DNA from 2 places in the Pseudoalteromonas sp. BSi20429 genome. Region 2 is predicted to be linked to the other one. Evidence: predicted binding sites of a transcription regulator. Region 2 holds the regulator's gene; the other holds the start of a gene.
The links. The regulator sigma-54, encoded in region 2, starts transcription at its own class of promoters, with help from an activator protein. The targets are predictions, from matches to a motif close to GTTGGCACGNNNNTNGNNT.
Positions count from the first base shown of each region.

Region 1: the regulator sigma-54 is predicted to act here: its motif matches at 2,133-2,151, upstream of P20429_RS15390 (CsbD family protein).

Region 1 is NZ_BADV01000022.1:32,720-37,045, forward strand. Features, by position in the region: gene P20429_RS15395 (xanthine dehydrogenase family protein molybdopterin-binding subunit) at 1-1,819, shown strand, start outside; gene P20429_RS15390 (CsbD family protein) at 1,888-2,085, opposite strand; gene P20429_RS15385 (group II truncated hemoglobin) at 2,366-2,779, shown strand; gene hrpB (ATP-dependent helicase HrpB) at 2,863-4,326, shown strand, end outside.
Region 2 is NZ_BADV01000010.1:16,423-20,748, forward strand. Features, by position in the region: gene rapZ (RNase adapter RapZ) at 1-635, opposite strand, end outside; gene ptsN (PTS IIA-like nitrogen regulatory protein PtsN) at 654-1,106, opposite strand; gene hpf (ribosome hibernation promoting factor) at 1,111-1,398, opposite strand; gene P20429_RS17605 (RNA polymerase factor sigma-54) at 1,425-2,924, opposite strand; gene lptB (LPS export ABC transporter ATP-binding protein) at 2,994-3,719, opposite strand; gene lptA (lipopolysaccharide transport periplasmic protein LptA) at 3,716-4,261, opposite strand; gene lptC (LPS export ABC transporter periplasmic protein LptC) at 4,251-4,326, opposite strand, start outside.

The sequences.
Region 1 (4,326 bases), on a different contig from region 2:
ACAAACCTGTACTGCTAATCAACACGTTGTTACACACAGCTCAGGTAAATCGCTTACTTATAAAGATTTAATCGACTTAGCATTTACAATAACGCCACCAGAAGCTGACAAACTAACACTTAAAACACGCAAAGAATGGCGCTACATTAATACCGGCATGGCGCACATAGATTTAGCCGATTTAGTAACAGGCAAAGCTATATTTGCAGCCGATGTACGCGAACCACAAGCGCTGGTGGCTATAATTGAACGCCCGCCGGTAGTAGGCGGTGTTGTTAAGTCATTTGATGCCAGTGCTACAAAAGCGATAAACGGCGTTATAGATGTTATTGAAATTCCTGCACCAAAAGGCGCGCCGCAGTTTCAGCCAAAAGGCGGCATTGCGATTATAGCTAAAAATACATGGGCTGCATGGCAAGGGCGTAAAGCATTAAAAGTCGTGTGGGATGATGGCAAAAATGGCGATTACAATTCAGAAGAATTTAAAAAGTCATTATTAAAAACAGTACAAACTCCACAGGCAAACATACGTGATAAAGGCGATGCCATGGGCGTGTTGGCTAAATCGAGCAATAAATTGGTAGCTGATTATTACGCACCGCATCTTGCTCAAGCACCAATGGAGCCGCCTTGTGCAACAGCTATGTACAACAAAGACAGTGTTGATATATGGGCTGCTACGCAAAATCCACAAGCCGATATGAAAACAGTGGCGGCAATGCTTGGCATGGATGAGAGCAAAATTAACGTTAACGTTACCATGTTAGGAGGCGGTTTTGGGCGTAAATCAAAACCTGATTTTTCAGCAGAAGCAGCTTACCTTTCAATGAAAGTAGGCAAGCCTATTCGTGTTCAATGGACGCGTGAAGACGACATACAACATGGTTTTTACCATGCAGTTTCGGCTCAGCACATTGAAGCATCGCTAGATAAAAATGGCGCAATAGAATCGTATTTACACCGCACCGCGTTTTCACCAATTACCTCTACCTTTTCAGAAGGGGCGACTACGCCAGGAAGCTTTGAACTGCGCTTAGGATTTACCGATAACCCTATTAACACACCTAACATGAAGTTAGAAAACGGTGATGCGCCTGCCAAAGCACGAATTGGTTGGATGCGTTCTGTATCAAATATTTTTCATGCTTTTGCTATTCAGTCATTTATTGGCGAAGCAGCACACAAAGCCGGTCGCGACCAAAAAGACTATTTACTAGACACGATAGGTCCGAGTCGCATTGTTGATGTAACTGAGCAAAATGCCACATACGATAATTACGGTGGCGATAAAGCGGTTTATCCTTTAGATATTGGCAGACTGCGCCATGTTATTGAAAAAGTAACTGACATGAGTAAATGGGGTCGAGAGCTTCCTAAAGGTCGAGGTTTAGGAATAGCAGCACACAGAAGCTTTTTAACTTACGTAGCTACGGTAGTTGAAGTAGAAGTGTCGGATGCTGGCGATTTAAAAGTAATTAAGTCGTGGGTTGCCATTGATGCGGGTACTGTTGTAAACACCGACACTGTTAAAAACCAAACCCAAGGTGGCTCTATTTATGGGATTACAACTGCAATCAGCGATGGTATTACCTTTGATAAAGGGCGCGTACAGCAAAGTAATTTTCATGATTATCGCGTACCGCGTATGAGCGACGCACCTCTTGAGATTGAAGTTGAAATTGTACAAAGCGATGCACCACCAGCAGGGGTAGGCGAGCCATCTACACCGGTTTATGCGCCAGCATTATGTAATGCTATTTTTGCAGCGTGCGGAAAGCGTATTAGGCAGTTACCGATTGGTAACCAATTAAAAGCGTAGCTAAATAACCTACAGCTTAAACAAAAAAACCGCCAAATGGCGGTTTTTTTAAAAGCGGTTAACGCGGTTTAACGACCTTTTTCAAACTCATCAACTTCACGCTCTGCTTCTTCTTTAGATTTACCGTATTGCTGCTGGATTTTACCAACTAGCTCTGTACGGCTACCTTCAATTTTATCTAAATCGTCGTTGGTAAGATCGCCCCATTTTTGTTGAGCCTTACCTTTAAGTTCTTTCCAATTACCTTCGATACGATCGCTGTTCATAAGTTTATCCTTACTTTAGGTTAGTGAATTAACTGTCAGTTATAAAGTAGCAAGCCTTGTACCAATGAATAATAATGGTTTTATTGTTTTCATTATCAGTTGGTTATATTTTTATGTTGAGCGATTTTGTTTTTAATATTGCGCTATTTATTAAAAAATATACATAGCAGCCTGTAATTATTGCTGACATAAATTAGGCCGCTTTGATGTAACTCATTCTTAAATTTTTGTTTTAAGCTAATATGCAGGTATTAAACAAAGTAGTTAACCTGAGTGAGTTATGAATACAAAAACGTGTGAATACGGAGTGGATGACTGCTCATACAAAATGGCAGGTGAGTTAGCAGGTATTACACAATTGGTGAATGCGTTTTACGACAATATGGACGCTTTAAAAGAGGCTGAACATATAAGGAGTATGCATTCAAAAGACTTATTGGCATCGCGTAAAAAACTTGCTTACTTTTTGTCGGGCTGGTTAGGTGGTCCTAAATTATACGCTGAACATTTTGGTAGTATTAACATACCTCAAGCGCACAAACATTTACATGTAGGAATTGAGCAAAGTGATGCATGGCTTTTATGCATGCAAAAAGCGGTTGATGGGCAACCTTACGAAGCACCATTTAAAATTTACTTAATGCAGCAATTACGAGTGCCTGCAGATCGAATTAGAATGGTGTCGGGTAGTTAATAGCAATTATTAATAAACATCTACCGCGGTGTCGCTGCGGTTTTTTGTTACAATGCCTGCAAAGCAATTTAGGGTAAATAGCTGTGCTGCCGGTTCAAGACATATATCAACAACTCGTTACTACATTACAAAGTAATCCTATTACGTTATTACAAGCGCCGCCTGGTGCGGGTAAATCTACGTGGTTGCCGCTGCAACTAATGCGCGATGGGCATTTTAAACGTATTGTAATGCTAGAGCCTCGCCGTTTAGCTGCTCGTAATATTGCCAGCTACCTAGCAAAGTGCCAAAACGAAAGTGTTGGGCAAAGTGTGGGCTTGCGGATTAGGGGCGAGAGTAAAGTAAGCGCTAATACGCGCCTCGAAATAGTTACCGAAGGCATGCTAACGCGCATGCTGCAAAACGACCCCGAATTAAGCGATATTGATTTACTGATATTTGATGAATTTCATGAGCGTTCAATTGCAGCCGATACCTCACTTGCCTTTGCGCTCGAGACCCAAAGTGCGCTGCGTGAAGGTTTAACCATTATGCTTATGTCGGCAACTCTTGATACTGAGCGTTATACAGCGTTTTTTGACTGCCCTGTAATTCAATCAAGCGGTCGCAGCTACCCAATAGACGAAGTATACATACCCATAAAAGATGAAAGCCGCTGGCTTGATGCAATTCCTAGCATAATAAAAAAAGCACTTAATGAGCAAACAGGTAGCGCATTGGTGTTTTTACCTGGGCAATTTGAAATACTACGCGTGCAACAAGCACTGAACGATTTACCCAGTAACTGCATAGTCGCAACGCTATTTGGCGAGCAAGATAAAGCTAATCAGCAAGCTGCTATTGCTCCTGCACCAAACGGTATGCGCAAAGTAGTGCTTACCACCAATGTAGCCGAAACCAGTTTAACTATTGAAGGCATACGCATTGTAATTGACAGCGGCAAGCGCCGTGCAGCGACCTTTAATTTAAAAACAGGGGTCACAGAGCTCACAACACAAAGTATATCGCGCTCCTCTGCTGTGCAGCGAGCAGGACGTGCAGGGCGAATAGAGCCGGGCGTTGTTTATCGAATTGGCTCAAAGCAAACCTTTGAGCGACGTAATAGCCACGACAATCCCGAAATACTCACATCAGACATAAGCCAACTTATGCTTGAGGCAAAGCAGTGGGGAGCCAGTATTGATGAGCTAACCCTACTTGATAAGCCTACTGAGCAACAATGCGAGCAAGCAAGTAACCTGCTCAACATGCTAGAAGCTATTGATAGCAAGGGTAAGCTCACACCGCTTGGCAGTAAAATGTTAGGTTTTGGTGCTGATATTCGTTTGGCGCATATGCTACTAAAAGCACAAATACTTGATGACCAACTCCCTGGTATTTTTAGGCTCGCTATTTATTTAGTGGCATTACTTGAGAGCCGAGTAAACAGTGCAAACGAGTTGAGTTTAGCGTTGCATAGCCAACAGCAACGTCCGCATCCGGTATTTAAACAGCAGTTAAAATATTGGCAAAGCCGCTTAAAAGTAAAAGACGAAAACAGCGAATTA
Region 2 (4,326 bases):
TGATTGGCCAAATAATCTTTAACAGGTTGATCTAACCCATTTAAAGGTTTTAATTCAGGTTCCCAATGTGGATTTGGTAAAAAGCGTGCATCAAATACATAATCTGCTTCTTTTGGTATGCCATGTTTAAAACCAAACGATTCAAACGTGACAATCAGTTGTTTATCTTTTTTACCTAAAATCTTTTCACGAATAGATTCAGCGAGTTGATGAACACTCAAATCAGTCGTGTCTATCATAAAGTCGGCGCGGGTGATTAATACATCAAGTAATTCTTTTTCTTTTTTGATGGCTAAATCAAGAGGCAACGAGTCAATTGATAGTGGGTGTAATCTACGAGTTTCAGAAAAACGTTTGATCAATGTTTGATCGTCGCTATCTAAATAAAATAACGTAGGGTTTGCAAAGCCTGGCAAGTATTCAAGAATATCGTTAAATTCATCTTGTTGTTTAGGGATGTTACGCACATCAATGCTAACAGCAATTTTATCGTAGCTATCAGACACACTGCGAACTAATGAAGGAAGCAAGTTAACTGGAATATTATCTACACAATAATAACCTAAATCTTCTACAACGCGTAAAGCAACCGACTTTCCAGAACCAGAACGGCCGCTTATGATAATTAACTCCATTTAACACCCTTTATAAAACTATGATTGATTGACAATAACTTGGTAAAGCTCAGCATCTGATTTTGCACTGCGTAACTGTTTACAAAAATCTTTGTTGTTTAGTTTATCAGCAATGGTTGCTAGAGTCTTTAAGTGCTGCTGGTTATCGCCATCTGGTACGATGAGTGCGACGAAAATATCAACAGGGCGATTATCGATTGCATCAAAATTTATTGGAGTTTCGCTAACGAGTACTAAAGCCAAAGGCTCTTCTGCACCGCTCATTCTTCCATGAGGAATGGCAATGCCACGCCCTATACCTGTACTACCCAATTTTTCTCTGCTCATTAAAGCATTAAGAATATCTTGTTGCGGTAAATACGGAAGTTTGTCGTGAGCAAGTTCGCTAATGAACTCTAAAATTCTTTTTTTGCTATTAAAAAGGACCGCAGCTTTGCTGCAGTCCTGGCATATAAGTGAGCTTAATTTCATCATATTAGTGTCGAGCAAGCTTCTCTTTGTGTTTAATTACTTGTCGATCGAGCTTGTCGATCAACGAGTCAATGGCGGCATACATATCTTGATGTTCTGTAGAGGCAAATAGCTCAGCACCGCTTACGTGTATGGTGGCTTCTGCTTTTTGATTTAATTTTTCTACATCGAGAATGACATGAACATTATTAATATGATCAGAGTGTCTTTCTAGCTTCGCAAATTTGGTATTAATATAGTCTCTTAGTGAATCGGTTAATTCTACGTGACGACCAGTTAAGTTTAGTTGCATAAGCATTACCCTCTTTTTTTTGCGTCTTAAATCAAACTTTTACGCTGATTTGACGGTGGAATAGCCAGAGATTCGCGGTATTTTGCGATTGTACGTCTCGCTACTTTAATTCCTTGCTCAGCCAATATATCCGCTATTTTGCTATCACTCAATGGTTTTGCTGAGTTTTCTGCTGCGATTAATTTTCGGATAAGCGCACGGATTGCTGTAGATGAACATTCACCCCCGTTTTCGGTGCTTACATGGCTTGAGAAAAAATATTTAAGCTCAAATATACCACGGGGTGTGTGCATATACTTTTGGGTTGTTACGCGCGAAATTGTTGATTCGTGCATTTCTACCATTTCAGCAACATCATTTAAAACCATTGGTTTCATGGCTTCAGGACCGTGTTCAAAAAAGCCTTGTTGTTGCTTAACAATACAATTTGTTACTTTTAATAGCGTGTCGTTTCTACTTTCTAAGCTTTTAATAAACCATTTAGCTTCTTGTAAATGCGAGCGAATAAACTGGCTGTCACCACTGGATTTTACAGTGCGAGACATTGCAGCGTATTGGCTATTAACACGAATTTTAGGCATGCTATCTGGGTTTAACTCAACAACCCAGCGGCCTTTAATTTTTTTAACTGACACATCGGGAATAACATACTCAGATTCTTCTCTTACAATAGTATCTGCTGGTTTAGGGCTAAGAGTATGTATTAATGTCATTACTTCTTTAAGCTCTTCTTCTTTGAGCTTAGTTTTCTTCATTAATGTACGATAGTCACGAGCAGCTAATAAATCAATATGCTCGGTTAAAATCATTTTTGTTTCATTAATGTAAGGTGTTTCTTTGTCAAACTGGTTAAGCTGAATACACAAACACTCTTGTAAACTACGTGCAGCAATACCAACAGGATCAAACAGTTGGATGCGTTTTAATACAGCTTCAATTTCATCAAGTTCGACTTCGTTATCATCTTCGTTTTCTTGATTAAAGCTTTCTAAAATCTCTTCGCAGCTTAGTGTTAAAATACCTGAATCATCGACGGCTTCTACAATCGCAATAGCAATAGCTTCGTCTGTAGGGCTAAATGGCGTTAGTTGTAACTGCCACATTAAATACTCATGGAGCGTTTCAGTAGAGGCGCCTTGGTATATTGATTCGTCTTCAGGCATCGGACCCGATGATGCTGCTGGGGCGGCACTCATGTACTCATCCCAACTAACATCCATAGCCATGTCGTCACTTAGCGTGTCTTTTGCAAGTGCTTCACCACTATCTTGTTCGTATTCGCTTGGAGCATCATCGGCAGATGCGCTAACAGTTATGTCATCTGTATCTGCTTTTTGCTCGTTTTTACCTGCAGCGTCTTCTGAATAGTCTGCTTCTTCAACCTCTAATAGCGGGTTGCTGTCGAGAGCTTCTTGTATTTCTTGCTGGAGATCCAATGTACTGAGTTGCAACAAACGAATAGCTTGTTGCAGCTGTGGAGTCATTGTAAGTTGCTGGCCCATGCGCAGCTGTAGTGATTGCCTCATGTATCTCTAACAATCCTTTTATGTTGTTATAATTAATACTAGCAGATGCTTAAAGACATGGCGTAAATGTTACAGCCTAAATTGCTCGCCTAAGTAAACATCGCGTACTGTTTTATCATTTAATACGTGTTCTGGAGTACCTGATGCAATCAGCTCCCCATGAGAAACAATGTAGGCTTTTTCACAAACATCAAGGGTTTCTCTTACGTTATGATCGGTGATTAATACACCAATCCCACGATTTTTAAGATGTTCTATTATTTTCTTTATGTCTAATACCGAAATCGGGTCAACACCTGCAAATGGTTCATCCAGTAATATAAATTTAGGATCTGCTGCCAGCGCACGTGCTATTTCAACACGACGACGTTCGCCTCCTGACAATGCCATACCTTGGCTATCACGAATGTGTTGTATGCTAAATTCATCTAATAATTTATCGAGAGTGTCTTCTCTAGCTTGTTTATTTAACTCTTTGCGCGTTTCTAAAATGGCCATTAAGTTTTGATAAACAGTCAGCTTTCTGAATATTGAAGACTCTTGCGGTAAGTAGCCAATGCCTAATCTAGCACGACTATGCATAGGTAAAAGAGTAATATCGTTATCGTCTATCGATATTTTACCTTTGTCGCTAGGTACAAGTCCTACTATCATATAAAACGTGGTGGTTTTACCTGCGCCGTTAGGGCCAAGTAAGCCAACAATACTGCCAGCTTTGACTTCAAGGCCGACGTTTTTTACAACTTCACGGCCTTTATAGCTCTTTGCTAATAGCTCTGCTTTTAATGTGCTCATGGTTGACCTTTGTCGCTTTTTTTACTTTTTTTAGTCTCGATTGGCACTAAAATTGTGTGAACGCGGTCAGTTGAGTTTTCATCTTTTTCGGCACTGATTAGCTGCTGCTCTATATCGTAGGTAATGCTTTTAGCATTTATTTTTTGTCCCGCTTGCGATACTTGTGCATTACCAACAAGCGTTAAAAAACGCTTAGATACATCATAACGTACTTCGTCAGCACTGGCGCTCATAGTCGTGCCATCTGATTGCTTTTCTTCAAAGTGCGCAGGGCTACCTGTAGCAATTAATAATTGTTTATTATCACCAAGTTCATCGCGTTTATGTACTTCTAAGCGGTCGGCTGTGATACGGCGATTACCGTGAATAATTTCAACATTTTTCTCAAAAATCCCGACATTAGCTTTTAATTGACCTTCTTGCTTATCGGCGCTTATTGAAATTTGATTTGCAGTCGGTTGCGTGTTTTGCTCTGCAGCACTACTATTAAACGCTAGTATAAGTGTAGGAATAATAAGTGATTTTAATATTTTATTGGTCATAATATATGGTTCGCGTATGGTTAATTAGTTTTATCACTTCGGTTTTTAAGTCGGCTTCTAGGCCT